3 regions of the Streptomyces sp. MK7 genome follow, and region 2 is predicted to be linked to each of the others. Evidence: riboswitches for the same ligand, from Rfam matches in the RefSeq annotation. Region 2 holds a riboswitch; each other region holds the start of a gene.

What was found. Region 2 has a riboswitch for thiamine pyrophosphate ahead of thiC (phosphomethylpyrimidine synthase ThiC). Riboswitches for the same ligand answer to the same signal wherever they lie in the genome.
Region 1: linked by a shared signal. The riboswitch ahead of thiO (glycine oxidase ThiO) and the one ahead of thiC (phosphomethylpyrimidine synthase ThiC) in region 2 are both predicted to bind thiamine pyrophosphate.
Region 3: linked by a shared signal. The riboswitch ahead of R2S09_RS12630 (thiamine ABC transporter substrate-binding protein) and the one ahead of thiC (phosphomethylpyrimidine synthase ThiC) in region 2 are both predicted to bind thiamine pyrophosphate.

The regions. Positions count from the first base shown of each region.
Region 1 is NZ_JAVACL010000005.1:153,727-161,659, reverse strand. Features, by position in the region: gene R2S09_RS09455 (thiazole synthase) at 1-343, opposite strand, end outside; gene thiS (sulfur carrier protein ThiS) at 347-547, opposite strand; gene thiO (glycine oxidase ThiO) at 544-1,707, opposite strand; TPP riboswitch at 1,705-1,816, opposite strand; gene R2S09_RS09440 (FAD-dependent oxidoreductase) at 1,911-3,140, shown strand; gene R2S09_RS09435 (Rv2175c family DNA-binding protein) at 3,273-3,638, shown strand; gene thiE (thiamine phosphate synthase) at 3,792-4,460, shown strand; gene metF (methylenetetrahydrofolate reductase [NAD(P)H]) at 4,636-5,559, shown strand; gene R2S09_RS09420 (hypothetical protein) at 5,616-6,617, shown strand; gene R2S09_RS09415 (NAD(P)/FAD-dependent oxidoreductase) at 6,666-7,933, opposite strand, start outside.
Region 2 is NZ_JAVACL010000001.1:433,292-441,224, forward strand. Features, by position in the region: gene R2S09_RS01965 (DUF5326 family protein) at 178-390, shown strand; gene R2S09_RS01970 (IclR family transcriptional regulator) at 589-1,488, shown strand; gene R2S09_RS01975 (SsgA family sporulation/cell division regulator) at 1,587-2,024, shown strand; gene R2S09_RS01980 (YibE/F family protein) at 2,115-3,479, opposite strand; TPP riboswitch at 3,551-3,728, shown strand; gene thiC (phosphomethylpyrimidine synthase ThiC) at 3,721-5,505, shown strand; gene R2S09_RS01990 (hypothetical protein) at 5,626-6,486, opposite strand; gene R2S09_RS01995 (metallophosphoesterase family protein) at 6,679-7,770, opposite strand.
Region 3 is NZ_JAVACL010000008.1:36,874-44,806, forward strand. Features, by position in the region: gene R2S09_RS12615 (N-acetylmuramoyl-L-alanine amidase) at 1-1,535, opposite strand, end outside; gene R2S09_RS12620 (DUF6928 family protein) at 2,095-2,829, opposite strand; gene rlmN (23S rRNA (adenine(2503)-C(2))-methyltransferase RlmN) at 3,060-4,166, shown strand; TPP riboswitch at 4,243-4,348, shown strand; gene R2S09_RS12630 (thiamine ABC transporter substrate-binding protein) at 4,430-5,512, shown strand; gene R2S09_RS12635 (iron ABC transporter permease) at 5,569-7,170, shown strand; gene R2S09_RS12640 (ABC transporter ATP-binding protein) at 7,171-7,933, shown strand, end outside.

The DNA.
Region 1 (7,933 bases), on a different contig from region 2:
GCTCGATCGGGTCCGGCAGCAGCGTCCGCTCGTCGGCGATGACCTCCAGCTTGATCAGGTCGGTGCCCAGCGCCTCGCGCGCGAGACGGGCCGTGAGCACCGCCTCGCCCGCCGTGAAGCAGCCCGCCGTGTTGGGCAGCACCCGGATGCCCAGCTTCTCCAGCACCGACAGCACGGAGCCGTGCACCGAGGGGTCCACCCGGCGCATGGCAACGGTGGTCAGCTCCGTGCCGGACGCCACCAGGGCCCGCTCCAGCACCTCCAGGCTGGGCGCACCGCCCGTGCCCATGATCAGCCGGGACGCGAAGGACGTGTCACCGAGGACAAGCAGATCGTCGGCCATGGGTCAGCCTCCCTGCACGGCGGTCAGCACTTCGACGCGGTCGCCCTCGCTCAGGGTCGTGGACGGCCACTGCGCGCGCGGGACCACGGTCTCGTTGAGGGCGGCGGCCACCCCGGAGGGCGCCGCGGTCAGGCTCCGCACGACGGTGTCCAGCACGGTGCCGGGCGAGATACGGCGGGGCTCGCCGTTGACGGAGATGTTCACGCGGGCTGCTCCATCGGGACGGCGGCGAACCGCCGCGGGGTGAAGGGACGGACCTCGTCCGGGAGTTCGCCGGTGGTCAGGACGTGGGCCATGGCGTCACCGGTGACCGGCGTGAGCAGCACGCCGTTGCGGTAGTGGCCGGTGGCCAGCAGCAGCCCGTCCAGCTCGGTCGGGCCGAGCAGCGGCGCGTTGTCGGGTGAGCCGGGGCGCAGCCCGGCCCGGGTCTCGGTCAGCGGCAGCTCGGTGATCCCGGGGGCCAGGTCGTGGGCGTCGCGCAGCAGCTCGTACACCCCGCCGGCCGTCACCGTGGTGTCCCAGCCCAGCTCCTCGCTGGTGGCGCCGATGACCAGCTCGCCGCTGACCCGCGGCACCAGATAGACGTGGCTGCCGCGCACCATGGCCCGCACCGTGCGGCTCAGGAACGGCGCGTAGCGCTTGGGCACGGTCAGCCGCAGCACCTGCCCCTTGACCGGCCGAACCGGTGGCAGCACCTCGTCCGGCACCCCGGCCAGCTGCCCGCTGCGGCTGCCCGCGGCGAGCACCACCTGTTCCGCGCCGAGCTCCGTGCCGTCGCGCAGCACACAGCCCGTGGCCCGGTCCCCCCGCACGGTGAGCCGCTCGGCCCACGCGCGGTGGAGGACCACCCCGGCCCGCTCGCACGCGGCGACCAGGGCGGCGGCGAGCCGCCGCGGGTCGATCTGGTGGTCGCCGTCCACCCGGAGCCCGCCGCGCACGCCCGGCGCGAGCATCGGCTCCAGGCGCCGGCAGTCCCGCCCGGACAGCCACTCCGACTCCAGGCCCGAGGCGCGCTGAAGGCCGTGCAGTTCCCGCAGGTGGGCACGGTCGTCGGCGTCCAGCGCCACGGCGAGCGTGCCGCAGCGGCGGTAGCCGAGGTCGTGGCCGGTCAGCTCGGTCAGCTCGGCCGCGAAGTCCGGATAGCGGCGGGCCGAGGCGAGGTTCAGCCCGAGCAGGGTCTGCTCGCCGTAGTGCAGTTCGGTGACGGCGGCCAGCATTCCGGCCGCCACCTGCGCGGCCCCACCGCCCGGCTCGGGGTCCACCACGGCCGTGGCGAACCCGCGCTGCGCGGCCCGCCAGGCCGTCACGAGCCCGATGATCCCGCCCCCGATGACCAGGACGTCTGACGTACGTGGCAACGACATGGGCGTCCAGCCCCTCCCTTCGCCGGCATGACCCGGATCAGGTTCGTACGGTCGGAGGCCGCCAGCCTCCCTCTCAGCCCGGTGCGTCCGGGCTCCCGCGAGTGCTTGTCGGGGGCCACCCTAGCCCCTGCGGCAGAGCACTCGTAAGGGAGCCTCTCGCATGCCCCCTGACCGACCGAACCGTCGGTGACTATGGTGATCAGGTGAGCGAGCAGACGCAGGAACAGGGCATGTCACAGCCGCGGCGGGTGGTCGTCGTGGGCGCGGGCATGGCCGGTGTGCAGACCGCGGTCGCCCTGCGCGAGCAGGGCTTCGCCGGCACCGTCACGCTGATCGGCGCCGAACCCCACCAGCCCTACGACCGGCCGCCGCTGTCCAAGGCCGTCCTGCTCGGCAAGGCCGAGGGCTCGGCCTTCGACGTCGACTTCGAGTCGCTCGGCCTCGAACTGCGGCTCGGCTGCGAGGCGCTCGCCGTCCGCCCCGACGCCCATGTGCTCGACACCTCCGAGGGACCGGTGCCCTACGACGTCCTCGTCGTCGCCACCGGCGCCGAGCCGATCCGGCTCCCCGGCGCCGAGGGCGTCCCCGGCGTCCATCTGCTGCGCACCCTGGACGACGCCGAACGGCTGCGGCCCGTGCTCGCCGAGCAGCACGACATCGTGGTCGTCGGCGCGGGCTGGATCGGCGCCGAGTTCGCCACCGCCGCCCGCGAGGCGGGCTGCGCGGTGACCGTGGTGGAGGCCGCGGACCGGCCGCTCGCCGAGGCCCTGCCCGCCGAGGTGGCCGCGCCGATGACCACCTGGTACGCCGACAGCGGCGCCGAGCTGCGGACGCACGCGCGCGTGGCACGCGTCGAGCCCGGCGCGGTGGTGCTCGACGACGGCTCGCGGCTGCCCGCGGGCGCCGTCGTCGTGGGCATCGGCGCGCGCCCCGCGACCGCCTGGCTCGCCGGTTCGGGCATCGCGCTGGGGGAGCGGGGGGAGGTGCTCGCCGACGACCATCTGCGCACGTCCGTGCCGGACGTGTACGCCGTCGGGGACTGCGCCTCCTTCCCCTCCAAGCGGTACGGCGAGCGGCTGCTGGTCCACCACTGGGACAACGCGCTCCAGGGCCCGCGCACGGTCGCCGCCGACATGATCGGGCTGACCCCCGCCGCCTACGACCCGGTGCCGTACTTCTGGTCCGAGCAGTTCGGCCGCTTCGTGCAGTACGCCGGTCACCACACGTCCGCCGACGCCACCGTCTGGCGCGGCGAGCCGTCCGGCCCGGCGTGGACGGTCTGCTGGCTGCGCGGAGACCGGCTGGTCGCCCTGCTGGCGGTCGGCCGGCCGCGGGACCTGGCGCAGGGCAGACGGCTGATCGAGGCCGGCACGCCGATGGACCCGGAGCTGCTGGCGGACCCGGCCAGGCCGCTGAAGGCGGCCACGGCGTAGGGCGCCACGCGGTGCGCCGCGGGGTTTCGAGGGGCGCCGCAGGGCGCCGTACGTGCGATGTTCTCCTGCGGGTTCTCCCAGGCGGACGGGCCTGACTTCCGACTGTCGGTGGCGGATGGCAGGCTTGGATCCGTGACCGAGATTGACGCGAAGATCGATGCTCTCGTCCCCGCCTGGCTCACCCTCCCCGAGATCGCCGAGATGCTCGGCGTCGAGGTGACGAGGGTGCGGCAGCTGGTGAAGGAGGGCCAGCTCATCGCCGTACGCCGTGGTGAGAACCGCGCGCTGCACGTGCCCGCCGCCTTCATCGACGGTGACAAGGTCGTCAAGGGCCTGTCCGGGACCTTGACGCTCCTGCGGGACGACGGCTTCACGGTCGAAGAGATGATCGAGTGGCTCTTCACCCCCGACCCGACCCTGCCCGGCACCCCCGCGCAGGCCCTGAGCGAGAATCGCGGCACGGAGGTGAAGCGCCGCGCCCAGGCGCTTGCCGTCTGACCGGTACCGCCTGAACAACCCGTCCGGCGTACGGGCCACGGCGGGGCGGCCACGGCCGCTTCGCCACCGCCGCTCCGCCGCGGCCCGTACGCCCTCGACACACCGCGCCGACAACGCACCACCGCACCGAACCGGGGGAATCCACCCATGCCCGTGCCCGACACCGCCGCAGCCGCCGCCCGTGACCGGCTCGCCGACGCGCGCCTGTACCTGTGCACGGACGCCCGTACCCGCCAGGGCGACCTGCCCGGGTTCCTCGACGCGGTGCTGGCGGGCGGGGTCGACATCGTGCAGCTGCGCGACAAGGGCATGGAGGCGGGGGATGAGCTGGAGCACCTTCAGGTGTTCGCCGACGCCTGCGCCCGCCACGGCAAGCTGCTCGCCGTCAACGACCGCGCCGACGTCGCCCACGCCGCCCGCGCGGACGTGCTCCACCTCGGCCAGGACGACCTGCCGGTGCCCGCGGCCCGCGCGATACTCGGCGACGGCGTCCTGATCGGCCGCTCCACGCACGCCGAGTCCGAGGCCGCCGCGGCCGCCGTCCAGGACGGCGTGGACTACTTCTGCACGGGCCCCTGCTGGCCCACCCCCACCAAGCCCGGCCGCCACGCACCCGGCCTCGGCCTGGTCCGGTACGCGGCCTCCCTCGGCACCGACCGCCCCTGGTTCGCCATCGGCGGCATCGACCTCGGCAACCTGGACGAGGTCCTCGACGCCGGCGCCCGCCGTGTCGTCGTGGTCCGGGCGATCACCGAGGCCGAGGACCCCGGCGCGGCGGCGGCCGAGTTCGCCAAGCGGCTGCGGCAGGCGGACACGCCCTGACCGGGCGGTCGAGCAGGGCGACGGCGGGGCAGGCGTCTCGCCTTCCGGACGGCCGGGGCACTCCTACCGCCTCGTATCGGGCCCGGTTGTCCGACAGGTGGACAAGAACCCGGCAATTCCGGCAAATTCCCGGCGTTCGGTTGGGGGACCGCCGCCCCCTGGCTAACCTGCGACTATGGCCCTCGGCACCGCATCCACCAGGTCGGACCACGCCCGTACCGTGCGCGACATGCTCGCGACGGGCAAGACGACGTATTCCTTCGAGTTCTACGCCCCCAAGACCCCGAAGGGCGAGCGGAACCTGTGGAACGCGCTGCGCCGCGTGGAGGCCGTGGCGCCCGACTTCGTCTCCGTGACCTACGGCGCGGGCGGCTCGACCCGCGCGGGCACGGTCAAGGCGACCGAGGCCATCGCCTCCGACACCACCCTCACCCCGATCGCCCACCTGACCGCCGTCGACCACTCGGTGGCCGACCTGCGCAACATCATCGGTCAGTACGCCGACGCCGGGATCCGCAACATGCTGGCGCTGCGCGGCGACCCGCCTGGCGACCCGATGGGCGACTGGGTGGCGCACCCCCGGGGGCTGACCTACGCCGCCGAACTCGTCGAACTGATCAAGACCTCCGGTGACTTCTGCGTCGGTGTGGCGGCCTTCCCCGCGATGCACCCGCGCTCCGACGACTGGGAGACCGACGTACGCCACTTCGTCGACAAGTGCCGCGCGGGCGCCGACTACGCCATCACGCAGATGTTCTTCCAGCCCGAGGACTATCTGCGCCTGCGCGACCGGGTCGCGGCCGCCGGCTGCGACACCCCGATCATCCCCGAGGTCATGCCGATCGCCAGTGCCAAGACGCTGGCGCGCATCCCGTCCCTCACCAACGCCGCCTTCCCGGACGCCCTGAAAGAGCGGATCCTCACAGCACAAGACGATCCGACGGCTGTACGCTCCATTGGCATCGAGTTCGCCACGGAGTTCTGCGCGCGGCTGCTGGCCGAAGGGGTGCCCGGACTGCACTTCATCACGCTGAACAACTCCACGGCGACGCTGGAAATCTACGAGAACCTGGGCCTGCACCACCCGCCGCAGGCCTAGACCGGCCGTACCCGCGTACGACAGACTGCGAAGCGGCCACTGGGAGAGGGGCGTACATGGGCTGGACGGTCCTCTACATCGCGTTCGGCATCGTCGCGCTGTGGCTGCTCGGTGAGGTGCTGCTGCAGTACAAGGCGCGCCTGCGCTGGCGGTTGCTCGCCTTCGCCGGCTTCCTGTGTGTCGTGCTCGGTGTGCTGATGCCGTCCGTGGTGGTGATCGGCGTGGGCGCGGCCGCGTTCGCGGTCGGGCAGACCTACGTCACGCTGTCCTTCCGCCGCGGCTTCGCCGCCGGCTGGGCGGTCAGGCACCCCAGTGGCGAAACGACCAAGCGCCGCCGCGGCAAGGCCGAGCGCCAGGACCGGGCCCTGGAGGATTCCGGCCTCGAAGGCGCCGACGGCGGTCACGACGGCCACCACGGTCAGGAAGAGGCGGACGGCGCGGACGGCGTGGGCAGCCCGGCCGGCCGTGACGATCTGTCGTACGGGCCCGACGACTACGACCAGGACGACGTCTTCGCCCCGGCCCGCGCCGGCGACCCCATGGCCGCCGAGACCACCGCCGTGTACCAGCCGCAGCCCCTGCCCGACGACACCGGTTCCTACGGCGTCTACGGCGACTCCCCGCAGCCGGCCGGCCTGCCCCAGGACCAGTACGCCACCGCGGCCCAGGCCGCCGACCAGGGCTACGGGTACGACTACTCCGGCTACGGGCAGCAGGCCTACGGCTACGACGGCTCCGGCCAGCAGGGCTACGCCGCCTACTCGGACCCGTACACCGGCGCCCAGAGCTACGGCGGCGCCTCCTACGACACCACCTACGGTGGCCAGCAGGGTTACGCGCAGCAGGGCTACGGCGTCCAGGACCCCTACGCCACGGGCGGCTACGGCGGCGAGGCCCCGGCCGGCGGGGTGTGGGTCCCGCAGCAGCGCACCGACGACTCCTACGGCGGCGAACTCCCGCCCGAGCAGTCCTACCCGTACCAGGACAACGGCCAGGGCGGTCAGGGCTACGGCCAGGCGCAGCAGGGCGCCGGATTCGACGAGCAGTACCGTTTCTGAACCGGTCTGAACCGGCCCTGGGGCGCGGGCACTTCCGCGCGCCGGGACTCACTGCGACCCGCGGAACTCCGGCCCCTCCACGACGAGTCCGGCCACCAGCGCGCCCGACATCCCGGCGTGCGGCAGCCCGCCGCCCGGGTGCGACCAGCCGCCCACGGTGAACAGGCCGTCGATTCCCGTGGAGTTCGCCGGATGCAGCAGCCGGCCCCCGGCCGCGGCCAGTGACGGCGCGGGAACGGCCCCGCCCGCCGCGCCTGTTTCCCGGGCGATGTCGGCCGGTGTGCGGGTCTCGCGCCACAGGATGCGGTCGCGCAGCCCCGGCACGGCCCGCTCGGCGGCGGTGATCATACGGTCGGCCTGCGCCTGCAGTGCCTGTCTGCCGGGCTGTTCGTCCGCCCCGGGCAGTGCGGGAACCGTGGCCGTGAGCGTGATCGCCTCGTGCTCCCCGTCGGGGACCAGGGCCGGGTCGTCGGGGCGGAGCACCGTGACGGTGGGCCGCGCGGGCATGCCCGGAGCCGTACCGAACAGGGCGTCCAGCTCCGACTCGCGGTCCTCGGTGTGCACCACGGTGCGATGGGCCGTCCCCTCGGGGCGGCCGCCGCGCAGCGCCAGCAGCACGGTCAGGCGGCTCGGCAGCCCGTGCCGCGCGGGCACCTGACCCTCGCCCCGCAGAGCCGCGCCCGCCACGAAGCCGCTCAGCGTCTCCGGTGCCACACCGGCGACCACGAACTCCGCCTCCGCCACGCCGCCTTCGGCGAACTCCACACCCGTCGCCCGGCCGTCCTTCTCGAGGATCCGCACCACCTCGGTGCCGAAGACGAACTCGACCCTGCGGGCCACACAGCGCTCGTACACCGCGCGCGCCAGTTCACGCAGCCCCCCGCGGACGTACCAGATGCCGAAGGCGTGCTCCATGTACGGCAGCACGGACGCGCTCGCCGGGGCGGTGCGCGGATCGAGGCCGTGGGCGAGCGCATGGCTCTCCAGGAGCGCGGCGAGGCGCGGATCGCGCAGCTCCCAGGCGCCGACCTCGGCGAGCGTGCCGGCCCGCCGGGTGCGCAGCAGGCGCCCCAGCGGGACCGCGGGATAGGGCTCGCGCTCGGCCAGCACGGACCAGTTGGGCCACAGCGGCTCCTCCAGAAGCGGCCGGCGGGTGCGGTCCCAGGCCTCGCGCGCCCGCACCAGGAAGTCGCCCCAGCGCTGCCCGGCGCCCTGCCCGAGCGCCGTGTCCAGGGCCGTGACGACTCCCGCGCGGGAGGCGTTCGGCAGCGACACCTCGGTGCGGTCCGCGAACACGTGCCGCGCCGCCGGGTCGA
Region 2 (7,933 bases):
CGCCCTCTCAGGGTTCCCTAGGGGAACGGTCAGGGGAGGACAAGGGTGCGAAGCCCCCGCCGGAGCCGCTGACGGCCATAGCATCGGGTGCAGGACATCGACAGTGCCCGGCACCATGGGGTGCGGGGCACCGACGGACACCGGCACTGGGCCGGCGGAGAGGTAAGGACGAGGGCAATGCGAGAGATCTTCGCGGGTCTGCCGTGGTGGGTGAAGTGGATCGCGGTGCCGGTCATCGCCCTGGTCGTCTTCGGCGGCCTGATAGCGAGCGTGGTGGGCTTCGTGATCGGTCTGCTGTTCAAGCTGCTGGTCTTCGTGGCCCTGGTCGGCGGCCTGATCTACATCGTGCGGAAGTTCATGGCGGGGTCCTCCTCGCGCGGCGACTGGTGAGTACGCAGGGGCACCGGTGATCGGTAACAGGAATCGCCGGTTCCCTCGCGGGAGGGAAGTTTCCCGGACAGGCCGTCCACAAGCGGTGGTGGGCGGATAGGGTCCGGGCATCGACGTGGGGGCAGGACCCCCGCGGGCAGCGTTTCCCCACCCGTGTTTCCCCGCACGGGCTGCCCCCTCGTGCTACGGGAGTGACCCTTGGCCACGGTTGACACCGCACCCGCAGGACCGCACGCGCGTCCCGGCCCCCTGACGCCGTCCCGTTCCACGGGACTCCCCGCACAGCCGCGCTCCGCGCCACCGGTGGAGCAGTCCTACGCGAGGGCGCTGGAGCAGCAGGCCGCTCAGCCGCAGCAGACCCTCATCGGCTCGGTGCAGCGCGCGATGCGCCTGCTGGAAACCGTCGCGCGCCACGAGTACGGCGCCCCGGCGAAACAGCTGGCCCGTGAGACCGGCCTCGCTCTTCCCACCGCCTACCACCTGTTGCGCACCCTGGTCCATGAGGGCTACCTGTACCGCGACCGGGGGCTGTTCTTCCTGGGCGAGGCGGCCGAGCGACTCGGCAGCAGCGGAGCCGCGCAGAAACGTCGCAGCACGATCGTCGAGACGCTCGCACAATGGCGTGATCTGATCGGTGCTCCCATGTACTACGCGACGTACCGGGACGGCGAGATCGAGGTCATGAGCGTCTCCGACACCCCGGCCAACCCGGCGGTGGAGGAGTGGGCCGGCTTCCGGGAGACCGGGCATGCGCACGCCGTCGGCCAGTGCCTGCTGTCCCAGCTGGACGACGGTGCCCGCCGCGACCACCTCGACCGCTATCCCGTGCGGTCCGTCACTCCGTACACGGTCCGTGACAATCACAGCTTCCTGCGGCGTCTGGAACGGATGCGCCGGATGCAGCCGGTGACGGAGCGGCAGGAGTACGCCCTGGGGACGGTCTGCGCGGCCGTCCCCATCACGGTGGGCGCGACGGCTTTGACGATCGCCCTGTCGCTTCCCGCCCACCAGGACGACCGGCTGATGACCGCGGCGCTGCAACTGCAGCACGAGGTGGAACGGTGTGCCGGCGCCCTCGCACTCGCTATCAGTATCTGAAAACTTACTCCTTGTGATCTGTTGTGTACGTTCAGCAAGATGCCACCAGTGTCACGGGGATGATTCCCGGCCAGTCGACGGCAGATGACGGGGTAGCGATGCGCGAGTCCGTACAGGCAGAGGTCATGATGAGCTTTCTCGTGTCCGAGGAGCTCTCCTTCCGCATCCCGGTGGAGCTGCGGTATGAGACCTGTGATCCCTACGCCGTGCGGCTGACGTTCCACTTGCCCGGAGATGCCCCCGTGACCTGGGCCTTCGGGCGGGAGCTGCTGATCGACGGGGTGGGCACACCGTGCGGGGACGGCGATGTCCGAATCTCGCCCGCGGACGCGGACTCGCTGAGCGAGGTCCTGATCCGCCTTCAGGTCGGCAGCGACCGGGCGCTGTTCCGTTCCTCCACGGCACCCCTCGTGGCGTTCCTGGACCGCACGGACAAGTTGGTGCCGCTGGGCCAGGAGGGCGCTCTGGCCGACTTCGACGCGCACCTCGACGAGGCGCTGGGGCGCATTCTGGCCGAGGAACAGAGCGCGGGCTGAAGCGTTTCGGCAACGGGCCGTGTGCGGTGGCGTAACGCTTCACCGCGTACGCCGGTCACATGAAGCGGCGGGAGATCCGGTGCCCCGGGATCACCGCTTGCGGCGTCGTCCTCTGCCGCCGCGCGCGGGAGCCGGCACACCGGGCATCGCGCGCGCCGGCGTCGGCCCGGTACTCGTACGGTCGGCCGAGACCACGAGTGCCGCCAGGGCCGTGGTGACCGGCACGGAGGCGACCAGGCCGATCGAGCCCACCAGCGTGCGGACGATCTCCTCCGCGACCAGCTCACTGTTGGCGACGGTCCCCACGCTGCTCTGCGCGATGGAGAAGAGCAGCAGCAGCGGAAGCGCCGCGCCCGCGTAGGCGAGGACAAGGGTGTTGACGACGGACGCGATGTGGTCCCGGCCGATGCGGATGCCCGCGCGGTACAACCCGCGCCAGCCCATGGCCGGATTGGCCTCGTGCAGCTCCCAGACCGCCGAGGTCTGCGTCACGGTCACGTCGTCGAGGACGCCGAGCGAGCCGATGATGACCCCGGCGAGCAGCAGACCGCTCATGTCGATCGACGGGTACAGGCCATGGATCAGACCGGTGTTGTCGTCGGTGTTGCCGGTGAGCGCGGCCCAGCCGATGAACAGTGAGCCGAGGATGCCGATCAGCACCAGCGAGATCAGCGTGCCGAGCACCGCCACCGATGTGCGGGCGGACAGGCCGTGACACATGTACAGGGCGATCAGCATGATGGCGCTCGCCCCCACCACGGCCACGAGCAGCGGGTTCGAACCCTGCAGGATGGCGGGCAGGACGAACAGGTTCAGCACCAGGAAGCTGACGGCCAGAGCGATCAGCGCCATGACGCCCCGCATCCGCCCCACGACCACGACGGCGAGCGCGAAGACACCGGCCAGCAGCGCCATCGGGAAGCGCCGGTTGACGTCGGTGACCGAGTACTGAAGTTCCTTCGGCGCGGAGGGTTCGTAGGCGACCACGACCTTCTCGCCTTGGTGCAGCTGCCGTGACTGGTCCGGCTGCACGATCTCGGTGAAGGTGCGCCCCTTGTCGTTGCCGGTGTCGACACGGACCGTGGCCTTCTTGCAGGTACCGGTCGCCTGGGCTTGCGCGGAGGATCCCTCGGCCGTCGAGGTGTCGCCGGTCGGCGTGTCCCCGGAGGCGTTCACCGACTTGCAGCTCACCGCCACCACTTCGGTGACCGTGGCCTGCCGTGTCTGCCGGTCGAAGCCCACACCGGTGCGCTGGTGCGACGGCGCGCCGCCGGGCCAGAGCACCACGAGCCCGACCACGACCGCGGCGGCGAACGGGATCAGGATGGCCGCGATGACCTTGCGGAGGTGCTGGGAAACGGGGGCGGCCGGTCCATGGCTGTGGCTGTGCGCGTGCCCGTGCCCGCCGCCGCTCCCGGGAGGGGGCCCATGGGGGGACTGCTGTGTCGTGGTCACCACCAGATCATCGCAAGAACGGCAGAGGCCCACTGTTCACCGCGCCACAAATGACGCTAGCGTGTAGACACCTTTGCACACGCGGGAGCTCGGAGCACCGGGCTGAGAGGGCGCTGACCTTCGTCTTTGCGATGTTTCACGTGGAACGAGTGATGTTTCACATGAAACGTCGGCAGACGAGAACCGCTGCGTCGACCGCCGAACCTGTTACCGGGTAATGCCGGCGTAGGGAGTAGGTCTCATGACCAACAAGGACGTACGCACGCCTGCCTCCGCTCAGGACGAGAAGTCCCAGGAGGCCGGGAAGTCCATCGGCTGGCACAAGGCGTATGTCGAGGGTTCACGCCCCGACCTGCGGGTGCCGGTCCGTCAGGTGCACCTCACCAACGGGCAGTCGGTCACGCTGTACGACACCTCGGGCCCATACACCGATCCGCTCGTCGACACCGATGTCCGCAGGGGCCTGTCACCGCTGAGGGGGAACTGGGTCATCACCCGCGGCGACACCGAGGAGTACGCGGGCCGTCCCGTACGCCCCGAGGACGACGGGATCAAGCACACCTCGCCGCGTGGAGGCCTGCGCAACCTCGACGCGGTGTTCCCGGGCCGGCCGCGCCAGCCGCGGCGGGGGCGTGCCGGCCAGGCGGTGACGCAGCTCGCGTACGCGCGCCGCGGGGAGATCACGCCGGAGATGGAGTTCGTGGCACTCCGGGAGAACGTTTCTCCCGAGGTCGTCCGCGAGGAGATCGCGGCGGGCCGCGCGGTGCTGCCGGCCAACGTCAACCACCCGGAGATCGAGCCGATGATCATCGGCAAGCGGTTCCTGGTGAAGGTCAACGCCAACATCGGCAACTCCGCGGTCACCTCATCCATCGAGGAGGAGGTCGAGAAGATGACCTGGGCGACCCGCTGGGGCGCCGACACGGTCATGGACCTCTCCACCGGCCGCAACATCCACACCACCCGTGAGTGGGTGCTGCGCAACTCCCCCGTCCCCATCGGCACAGTGCCGCTCTACCAGGCCCTGGAGAAGGTCGACGGCAAGGCCGAGGAGCTGACCTGGGAGATCTACAAGGACACGGTCATCGAGCAGGCCGAGCAGGGCGTGGACTACATGACGGTCCACGCCGGCGTGCGCCTGGCGTATGTGCCGCTGACCGCGAACCGCAAGACCGGCATCGTCTCGCGCGGCGGCTCGATCATGGCGGCCTGGTGTCTCGCGCACCACAAGGAGTCGTTCCTCTACGAGAACTTCGAGGAGCTCTGCGAGATCCTCGCCGCCTACGACGTCACGTACTCCCTGGGCGACGGCCTCAGGCCGGGCTCCATCGCGGACGCCAACGACGAGGCGCAGTTCGCGGAGTTGCGCACGCTCGGGGAACTCAACCGCATCGCCAGGCGTTTCAACGTACAGACCATGATCGAGGGCCCGGGACACGTCCCGATGCACAAGATCAAGGAGAACATCGACCTTCAGCAGGAGATCTGCGATGAAGCTCCGTTCTATACGCTCGGCCCGCTGACGACGGACGTCGCTCCGGCGTACGACCACATCACCTCCGGCATCGGTGCGGCGATGATCGCCTGGTGGGGCACGGCCATGCTCTGCTACGTCACGCCCAAGGAGCACTTGGGCCTGCCCAACCGTGACGACGTCAAGACCGGCGTCATCACCTACAAGATCGCCGCCCACGCCGCCGACCTCGCCAAGGGGCACCCCGGTGCGCAGGAGTGGGACGACGCCCTGTCCGACGCCCGCTTCGAGTTCCGGTGGGAGGACCAGTTCAACCTCGCCCTCGACCCGGACACGGCACGGGAGTTCCACGACGAGACCCTCCCGGCGGAACCCGCCAAGACGGCCCACTTCTGCTCGATGTGCGGCCCGAAGTTCTGTTCGATGAAGATCTCGCAGGACATCCGGCGTGAACACGGCACCAGCCGGAGTGAGATCGAGGAGGGCATGGCTCAGAAGTCGAAGGAGTTCGCGGCCGCGGGCAACCGGGTGTACCTGCCGATCGCCGACTGAGCGCGGCGAAGCGTCACGGTGGTCGTTCTGGTCCGGGGGCACCGCTTGTGCCGCCCGGACCAGCCGGTGCCGTAGCCGACTGCCCCTGCGGGAGCGGGCCGGTGCGGCCCCGGGGGCTGGTCACTCCGGCTGGTGCTCGGGCCCTCCGAAGTCCGGGCTGGTGAAGTCGGGGCTGGAGAAGCTCGGACGGGAGCCCGGGACGCCGTCGTCGGGGCTGCTGAAACCGGGCCGGCCGTAGCCGAGTTGCGGGATGCGGCCGCTCGGTGCCGACGGGTCCGTACGGTGTGCGGCCGAGCCGGAGGCGGCGAGCGCCTCGCGCAGGAACGGCACGATGCCGCGTTCGAGCAGGGCGTCGTGCCAGGCCTGCCTGGCCCGGGCGAGTTCCGCGCCCAGTTCGCCGTACGGTCCCGTCTCGGGCGAGGGGCGGTTGCGCAGGGCAGTGAGCAGCAGCCCTGTGCCGGCGACGACGATCGCGGCCGCGGTCACGGCGCCGAACACCCAGCCCGCCGTGACCATGGTCCGGGCGAAGGCGGGGGCCGGATCCAGCATCTCCAGGATGTAGCCGACGAGCAGGAAGAGGGCCGCCGCGACTCCGGCGAGCACGGGGGCGAGCACCGCGACGACGGCGCCGGCGCCCGCGCCGGTGGGCTCGGCGACCTCGCCCATGGTGGTGGCGAGCCCGGTGGCGGCCGCGCCCAGGTCCGCGGAGCCGGTGTCGCCGGCGGACGACGGGGTGGACGGTGCGGGCCTGCGCAGTTCCTCGCGGACCTTCACGTAGTGGTGGTACTCGGTGGCGGCAGCCGCGGTGATCAGAGCGGTGGCGTTGAGCGCCATGGTGCGCAGCTGTTCGCTGTTGAGCCGCTGGCCGAGCGCGGCCAGTTCCGGGCGGTGTGGGGCGGAGCGCAGCGCCTCATCGAGGATCCGCTCGTATTCCTGGCGGTCCTCGCTCAACAGGTGCTGCGGAACGCTGTTCATGTGCATCCCCCGATGCTCCGTAGGGCTTGGGGCTCGCACGGCGGCGAGCCGTCGGGCAGAAACGGAGGGGAGCCTGCTACGGATAAGCCGATGGTAGAGCCGTGACGGCGCGCGGTGACAGGGGGTTTTCACAAATTGGGTGCCATTGGGTGCCCGGCCGTGCCCGGGTCCGGCGGGGGAAGCTCGCGCGGTGAACGGTCAGGCGTCCAGCGGAAGTTGCTGGACCAGCAGCTTTCCGGCCATGGTCACGCCGCCGTCCATCGCGATGGCCAGTCCGTCGGCGTAGACGTGCGGTCCCTCCACCACGGGGCCCGCGGTGTCGTCGCCGTCCTCGGAGCCGACTTGGCCCAGCAGGTAGGGAATGGGGCTGTGGCCGTGAACGATGCGGGTGCCGCCGTACGTATCGAGGAGGGAGCGCACGGCGTCGGCGCCGCCCTCGTCGCGGAAGGAGAAGCGTTTGGTGAATTTGCGGAACAGATCCCAGCACTCGTCCGCGTCGTTGCGCGTGAGCGTCTCGTGGACGGTGTCGTTGACCTCTTCGGTCGAGTCGCCGTAGTCGAGGTAGGCGGTGGTGTCGGAGTGCACGAGCAGATAGCCGTCGACCTCCTCGATGGCGTCGAGGCGGGCCATCCACTGCAGGTGGTGGTCCTGGAGGCGGTCCATGTCGGACTTCTGGCCGCCGTTGAGCAGCCAGGCGGCCTGGAAGGTGGCGGTGCCCGCCCCGGAGTTGACGGGGGTGTCGCCGAACCGCTTGGCGCCCAGCAGCAGCAGTTCGTGGTTGCCCATGAGGGCCTTGCAGTAGCCGCCGGCCGCGGCGGCCTCGGCGGACAGCCGCATCACGAGGTCGATGACGCCGATGCCGTCCGGGCCGCGGTCGGTGAAGTCGCCGAGGAACCACAGCCGCGTGGTGCCCGCGCACCACTGGCCGGCGGAGTCGATGAGGCCCTGTTCCTGCAGGGCGGCGACCAACTGGTCGAGATAGCCGTGCACGTCCCCGACGACGTACAGCGGGCCGGGCCCGGTGACGGGCTGGGCGGCCGGTGCGGGGACCGGGTCCACGGTCACCTGGAGTGTGTCGCCGCGGTTGATGACGGGAAGGTCGCGCTGGGTGGGCGTGTACGCGTCCGGGTAGCCGTCCTCGGTCGGCGGGAGGGTCTCGGCGGGGTGGGTGTTGTGGGCGTACGGACCGGTCTCGTTCACATACGCGGGTACCCGGAAGTCGCGCAGCGTCGCCGTCCGCTCCACTTCGGGTCCCTGACCGGCCCCCTGAGTCATCGACCCCTCCACCATCGCGCCGCATCTGCACCGCTTCGGACTGCCTGGTCGCAGCGGCCCGCGGTGTCGTGGGCCCATCATAGGAATGCGGATCGCGCCATGTGATGACCCAGGGGTGGTGAATCGGAGCAGGACTGCGGTTCACCGCGGCTTTCGCCCCGATTGGGCCGTCTTCGGC
Region 3 (7,933 bases), on a different contig from region 2:
GACGTGTACAGGTAGGTGAAGTTGGCCGGCTGGGGGGTGACCGCCGCGCCGTTGTCGGTGAGCTTGGGCTGGTTGGCCGTGGTGAACGGCGGTACCACACGGATCAGCTGTCCGGCCGTGTAGACGCCGCCGGACCCGCCGGCCCCGGTCGGAGCGCCCAGCAGCTGCATGTAGTGGTTCCAGTCCCAGAAGGGCCCCGGGTCCCAGTGCTGGGACCGGACGTTGGCATCCAGGACGCCCGGCACCTCGTCGTGGCCGATGATGTGCTCACGGTCCAGCGGGATGTCGTACTTGGTCGCCAGGTACTTCACCAGCGCGGCGGAGGACTCGTACTCCGGTTCGGTGTACCAGCTGCCGTCCTTGATCGCGTAGCCCTCGTGCTCGATGCCGATCGAGTGCATGTTCATGCTCTTGTTGCCGGCATGCCACGCCTCGTCCTTGTTCTCGACCATCTGGGTGACCAGGCCGTCGGAGGCGCGGATCAGGTAGTGGGCACTGGCGTAGGTGTTGGAGTTCTGGAAGGACGCCAGCGAACCGTCGTAGGTGCCCTCGGTGTCGTGCAGCAGGATGTACCGGATCTCGTGGCCGGTCGTGGGGCGGCTCGCGACGCCGTAGTTGCCCCAGTCGGTGTTGTCGGTGGCGCTGTTCTGCTTGTACGCGGCGGGGCGGAAGTCGCAGTTCAGTCCGGACGGGCAGTCGGGGGCCGGGGCGGCGGCCGCGGTGGCCGCGGCCAGGTCGAGGTCCGAGGACATCTTCGGCCGCACCGACGGGTCGGCCGGCAGGCTGACGTTCTGGCCGTCCGTGGTGACCCGCTGCTCACCGGTCTTGATCGACTCGTACACGCGCTTGGCGAAGAGCTCCGCGCCCTTGTGGTCCGGGGCCTGGCCGGCGCGGGCGACGGCCGGGTACCAGGCGCCCGGGTCGGCCGACAGCGAGCCGGTGGCGTCCTTCTGGTACCGGGCGAGGAGTGCGGCGCCCGCCCGGATGCTCTGCCCCGTGTCGCTCTGCACCTTCTCCGGCGAGACGTCGATGAGGCCGGCCGCCCTGTCCAGGGTGTGCAGCCGCGGGTCACTGGTGTCGACCGGCTTCTCGTGCAGGCTCTTGAGCGCCCGCTGGGCGTTGAAGTGCTTCTCGATGGCCGGGTCGCCGCTGAGGTTCATGTGGTCGAGCAGGCGCTCGCGCTCGTCGGCGTCGCCGCCGTGGCCGTTCCCGAGGTCCTCGGAGTCGACGTCCGTGAGGCCCATGACGTTGTAGGCGCCGGTGGTGCTGGGCAGCCCGCCGTGGTCCTCCCAGAGCGTCTGCCGGTACGAGACCGCCATGAGCACGCTCTGCGGGACGTGGAATTCCGCGGCGGCGTGCTCGAACTCGCTCTGCAGTCGGGCTCCCGGGACAGCGGCCTGTGCGCCGTTCGAGCCGAGGAGGCCGGGCGCCGCCAGGGCCAGCGTTCCCGCGGTCGTGGCGACGGCCGCGACCGCGGCCGCACCGTAGACGAGCAGTCTTCTCTTCCTGCGGTCTCTGCGATGGCCGGCGTTCAAGTCCCCACCCCTTGTGGTCATGACGTTCAGGTCGGTGCGCAGCCCGGAGCGCGGGCTCACAGCCATGCCCTTCAGCGTTGAAGGAGTGCTTGGCGTCACCAGTGGGATCGGTGGGACGATCACCGAACCGGCTGGTGCGTGGCCGTCCGGGGGCGGCACCTTTCAGCGGAGTGGAAATGCGAAAAACAGGGCGGGAAGCCGCGGGGGACACCGGATGAACGCCCCCCGCAAATGCCTCAGTTCAGAGGTCAGGAGGGCGGCTGCGGTGATGCTGATCACAGTCCAGTCGCGAACGACGGTCGGGTGTGGGTCACTGCGCCGACTCCGGGTCGTCAGGTTCGCGCGGAGCGGGAAGCAGCACCCGATGATGAAGTACGGGGATTGATCTGGAACCGCACTCATCACGGCCGGCCCGCAATAGCCGGCGCAGGTCCCGCGCAACACTCCTGCGGAGCTCCTACGGGCACGGCGACGCGCTGGCTGATGCCCTCGGCTCGCTCCAGCTGCTCGGAGTGCCCGGGAGGCTCAGCAAGTTGCTTCGGGACGAAGAAGCCGGGAGTCAGAGGCCGTCGCGCTCGATCAGCGAGCCATCGGGGCCCAGTGTGTACAAGCGCGGCGGATCCATGGTTTCCACGGCTCTGCGCAACTCCGCCTCCTGCTCTGCTCGGTCAGGCTCGCGCGGGTCCCGCACGTGGAATCCGTGGAGTCGGATGTTGTCTGCGTCGACGTCGTCCGGCTCGGGAAATCCCTCCTGGATGAAGCCGCAGAGCGCTCGCAGTGCGTCTTCGCCCAGCTCCAGGGGGTGAAACGGCAGGGAGTACGGCTCTTCCTCCTCGCCGGGCCACGGGGCGATTTCAGCCGGGCGGTCACCGGCCCAATAGGGCAGTTCGAAGGGGAGCGGTTCGCCGATGTTCTCGATGATGCCGCTGTCCGGCGACAGGCTCAGGGAGCGGACCAGGCGCCCGTCCTCCCACACGGCGAACGCCAGCCAGTCGACGACACTGTGCATGGCGTGCAAGACGAGCCGTCGGCCGGCACTTGCCGCCACGAGGTGCTCCGGAAGCTGCGAAGGGGCGTCGATCATCACCCTCTGATCACCTATGACCTCTGCGCCCGGCCAGCTGGCTGCGTACACCGTTCCTTTCGGCGGGTACACGCCGTCGTAGAGATTCGAGCCCTCGCACTCCTCGATCTCCCCGCCCGGATACAGCCGCCGCACCATGGTGGCCGTCCGATCACGGTCTGCCGCCCCCACGCGTCGCAGCAAGCCCGGCACGTGGCCGTCGGCGTACACCAGCAGTCCTGTCCTGGCTCCCAAAGCCCCTCCCCGGAGCGTTGCCCTTGATGGCGGACGCACCATAGCCGGGCGCACTGACAACGAGGCGCCTCAGCCTGCCTGCCTGGCTGTGCCGTCTCTGGGCCGTCCGAGACCCCCCGGGGGCCGACCAGCGACTACCGCCAGCGACAGGTGCCCCGACCGGCAGCCCCAGGTCACCCGAGTGGATCTGCGACACTGGTACCACCATGCCCAAGCCCGGAGAACTCACTTTCGTCGCCCCGCGCGGAGCCAAGAAGCCGCCGCGGCACCTTGCCGATCTGTCGCCCGCCGAGCGCAAGGAGGCCGTGGCCGCGATCGGTGAGAAGCCGTTTCGTGCCAAGCAGCTCTCGCAGCACTACTTCGCGCGGTACGCGCACGACCCGGAGCAGTGGACCGACATCCCGGCCGGCTCCCGGGCAAAGCTGCGCGAGGAGCTGCTTCCCGAGCTGATGACGGTCGTACGGCATCTGTCGACCGACCAGGGGACCACCCGCAAGACGCTGTGGCGGCTGTTCGACGGCACGCTCGTGGAGTCGGTGCTGATGCGTTACCCGGACCGGGTGACCATGTGCATCAGCTCGCAGGCCGGGTGCGGGATGAACTGCCCGTTCTGTGCCACCGGGCAGGCCGGGCTCGACCGGAACCTGTCGACCGCCGAGATCGTGCATCAGATCGTGGACGGCATGCGGGCTCTGCGGGACGGCGAGGTGCCCGGTGGTCCGGCGCGGCTGTCCAACATCGTCTTCATGGGCATGGGCGAGCCGCTCGCCAACTACAACCGGGTGATCCGTGCCATCCGCGCGCTGACCGACCCCGAGCCGGACGGGCTGGGGCTCTCCCAGCGCGGGATCACCGTCTCCACGGTGGGCCTGGTCCCGGCGATCCACCGGTTCGCCGACGAGGGCCTCAAGTGCCGGCTCGCCATCTCCCTGCACGCCCCCGACGACGAGCTGCGCGACACCCTCGTCCCCGTGAACACGCGGTGGAAGGTGCGGGAGGTGCTGGACGCCGGCTTCGAGTACAGCGCGAAGTCCGGGCGCCGGCTGTCCATCGAGTACGCGCTGATCCGGGACATCAACGACCAGGCCTGGCGCGGCGACCGGCTCGGCCGCCTTCTCAAGGGCAAGCCGGTGCACGTCAATCTGATCCCGCTCAACCCGACCCCCGGCTCGAAGTGGACCGCTTCACGCCCCGAGGACGAGAAGGCGTTCGTCGAGGCGATCGCGGCGCACGGGGTGCCGGTGACCGTCCGGGACACCCGCGGGCAGGAGATCGACGGGGCCTGCGGTCAGCTGGCGGCCACCGAGAGGTAGCCGGACGGTGGCCGGTCGACGCCCGGGTGGTGGCCTGGTGACGCCCGGGCGGTAGTCTGTGGCCGTCCATATCTTCATATTCCGACAGGGGAGCGCCACAGCGCTGAGAGTGCGGCACCGGCCGCAGACCCTCTGAACCTCGCCCAGGTCATTCTGGGTAGGAAGTTCGGTCATCACTCGAGCTGTTGCGCCCTGCCCGGGCATCCTCGCGGGTCCCGGGCGGGGCCGCGTCTCTTCCTGGCCAACCCCCAGGAGGAAATCCAGTGCACAACAAGACGTTCGTCGCCGTGGCGGTCGGACTCGGCCTCGTCACGCTGTCCGCGTGCGGGTCGACCGACGGCAAGGGGACGGCCAAGGCCGCCGACTCCAAGACCGTGACCCTCGTGAGCCACGACTCGTGGGCCGCCTCCAAGAGCGTCGTCGCCGCCTTCGAGAAGACCTCCGGCTACACCGTCAAGGTCCTCAAGGACGGCGACGCCGGCCAGGCCGTCAACAAGGCAGTCCTCACCAAGGACCACCCGCAGGGCGATGTCTTCTTCGGCGTCGACAACACCCTGCTCTCCCGCGCCCTCGACAACGGTCTGTTCCAGCCGTACCAGCCCAAGGGCTCCGACCTGGTGCTGCCCGAGTACCGGGTCGACGAGGCCAAGCACCGGGTCACGCCGATCGACTCCGGCGACATCTGCGTCAACTACGACAAGAAGTACTTCGCCGACCACAAGCTGACCCCGCCGGCCTCCTTCGACGACCTCGTCAAGCCGCAGTACAAGAACCTGCTCGTCACCGAGAACGCCGCCACCTCCTCGCCCGGCCTCGGCTTCCTGCTCGGCAGCGCCGCCACGTACGGTGACGACGGCTGGCAGGGCTACTGGAAGAAGCTCAAGGCCAACGGCGTCAAGGTCGTCGACAGCTGGGAGCAGGCCTACAACCAGGAGTTCTCCGGATCCGCCGGCGGCAAGAAGGCCAAGGGCGACCGGCCGCTCGTCGTCTCCTACGCCTCCTCGCCGCCCGCCGAAGTCGTCTACGCCGACCCGAAGCCGAAGACCGCGCCGACCGGGGTGGCGTACGGCACCTGCTTCCGGCAGATCGAGTACGCGGGACTGCTCGACAACGCCCGCAACACCAAGGGCGGCAAGGCGTTCCTCGACTTCCTGCTCACCAAGCGGTTCCAGGAGGACATGCCGCTGAACATGTTCGTCTACCCGGTGACCAAGGGCGCCCAGGTGCCTTCGGAGTTCACCGAGTACGGCCCCCAGGCCGAGCACCCCGAGACCATGGCGCCCGACAAGATCGCCGCCAACCGTGACCAGTGGGTCAAGTCGTGGACCTCGCTCGTCCTGAAGTAGCCGACGGCACGGACCGTACGGGCAGCCGTAAGGGGAACGCGGCGCGGCTCGGCCTGATGGCCGTGCCCGTCGCGTTCTTCGCGGTGTTCTTCGCCTGTCCCGTCGCCGCGATCGTCCGGCGCGGTCTGAAGGACGACGGGTCCTGGCACGTCGGGCGGATCGTGGACGTGCTCGGACAGTCCGACATCCGGCACGTGCTGTGGTTCACCACCTGGCAGGCGCTCGCCTCCACCGCGCTCACCCTGCTGGTCGCGCTGCCCGGCGCGTATGTCCTCGCCCGCCTCGACTTCCCCGGCCGCCAGGTCCTGCGGGCCGTGGTCACCGTCCCGTTCGTGCTGCCCACCGTCGTCGTCGGCACCGCCTTCCTCGCCCTGGTCGGGCGCGGGGGGCTGCTCGACGAACTGTGGGGCCTGCGGCTGGACACCACGGTCTGGGCGATCCTGCTGGCCCACGTCTTCTTCAACTACGCGGTCGTCGTACGGACGGTGGGCGGGCTGTGGTCCCAGCTCGACCCGCGGCAGGAGGAGGCCGCCCGGATGCTGGGCGCCTCGCCGCTGACGGCCTGGCGCAAGGTCACCCTGCCCGCCCTGGCCCCGGCCCTCGCCGCCGCCGCGCTCATGGTCTTCCTGTTCACCTTCACCTCCTTCGGCGTGGTGCAGATCCTGGGCGGCCCCACCTTCTCCACCCTCGAGGTGGAGATCTACCGGCAGACCTCCGAGATCTTCGACCTGTCCACCGCGGCCGTGCTGACGATCGTCCAGTTCCTGGCGGTGGGCGCGATCCTCGCCGTGCACGCGTGGACCGTACGGCGCCGGGAGACCGCGCTGAAGCTGGTGGACGCCTCCCGCACCGCCCGCCGCCCGCGCGGCGCGGGTCAGTGGACACTGCTGGCCGCCGTCCTCGCCACCATCGCCCTGCTCCTGCTGCTGCCGCTCGCCGTGCTGGTGCAGCGCTCGCTCACCGCGCCCGGCTTCGGCTACTACCGGGCGCTGACCGACTCCGACGGCGGGACCTTCCTGGTCGCGCCGATCCACGCCATCGGCGCCTCCTTCTCCTACGCCGCCGCCGCGACCGCCGTCGCCGTGGTCGTGGGCGGCCTCGCCGCCGCCGCGCTCGCCCGCCGCGACTCCGGCCGGATCGTGCGCGGCTTCGACGCGCTGCTGATGCTGCCGCTCGGGGTGTCCGCCGTGACGGTCGGCTTCGGCTTCCTGATCGCGCTGGACGAGCCGCCGCTCGACCTCAGGCAGTCCTGGATCCTGGTCCCGCTCGCACAGGCCCTGGTCGGCGTGCCGTTCGTGGTGCGGATCATGCTGCCCGTGCTGCGCGCGGTGGACGTACGGCTGCGAGAGGCGGCGGCCGTGCTCGGGGCGTCGCCGTGGCGGGTGTGGCGGGAGGTCGACCTGCCGATGGTGCGGCGGGCGCTGCTGGTCGCCGCCGGGTTCGCCTTCGCCGTGTCACTGGGGGAGTTCGGGGCGACCGTGTTCATCGCCCGGCCCGACAACCCGACCCTGCCGGTCGCCGTGGCCCGGCTGCTGTCACGGCCCGGCGACCTCAACTACGGGCAGGCCATGGCCCTGTCGACGATTCTCATGGTGGTGTGCGCGGTGGCGCTGCTCGTCCTCGAACGGCTGCGCACCGACCGGAGCGGGGAGTTCTAGATGCTGCTGGGCCTTCAGGCCGCGACCGTGCGCTTCGGCGGGCGGGCCGCGCTCGACGCCGTCGATCTCACGGTCGCCGAACACGAGATCGTATGTGTGCTCGGACCCAGCGGCAGCGGCAAGTCGACGCTGCTGCGGGCGGTGGCCGGACTCCAGCCGCTGCACTCCGGGCGGGTACTGCTCGACGGACGGGACCAGACGGGGGTGCCGGCGCACCGGCGCGAGGTCGGCCTGATGTTCCAGGACCACCAGCTCTTCCCGCAGCGGGACGTGGCCGGGAACGTCGGCTTCGGACTGCGGATGCGCGGCGCGACCAGGGGCGAACGGGCGGCCAGGGTGGGGGAGTTGCTCGGTCTGGTCGGGCTGCCGGGGGCCGGCGCCCGAGCCGTGGCCGCGCTCTCCGGCGGTGAGCAGCAGCGGGTGGCCCTCGCCCGCGCTCTCGCGCCCCGGCCCCGGCTGCTGATGCTCGACGAACCCCTCGGCCAGCTCGACCGTTCGCTGCGCGAACGCCTCGTCGTCGAACTGCGGGAGCTGTTCGGGCGGTTGGGCACCACCGTGCTGGCCGTCACCCACGACCAGGGCGAGGCGTTCGCGCTCGCCGACCGGGTGGTGGTGATGCGGGAGGGCCGGATCGCCCAGTCCGGTACGCCCCTTGAGGTGTGGCAGCGGCCGGCGGATGCCTTCGTGGCCCGCTTCCTCGGCTTCGAGAACGTCGTCGAGGCGAGGGTCGAGGGGGAGGCGGCGGTCACCCCGTGGGGCAAGG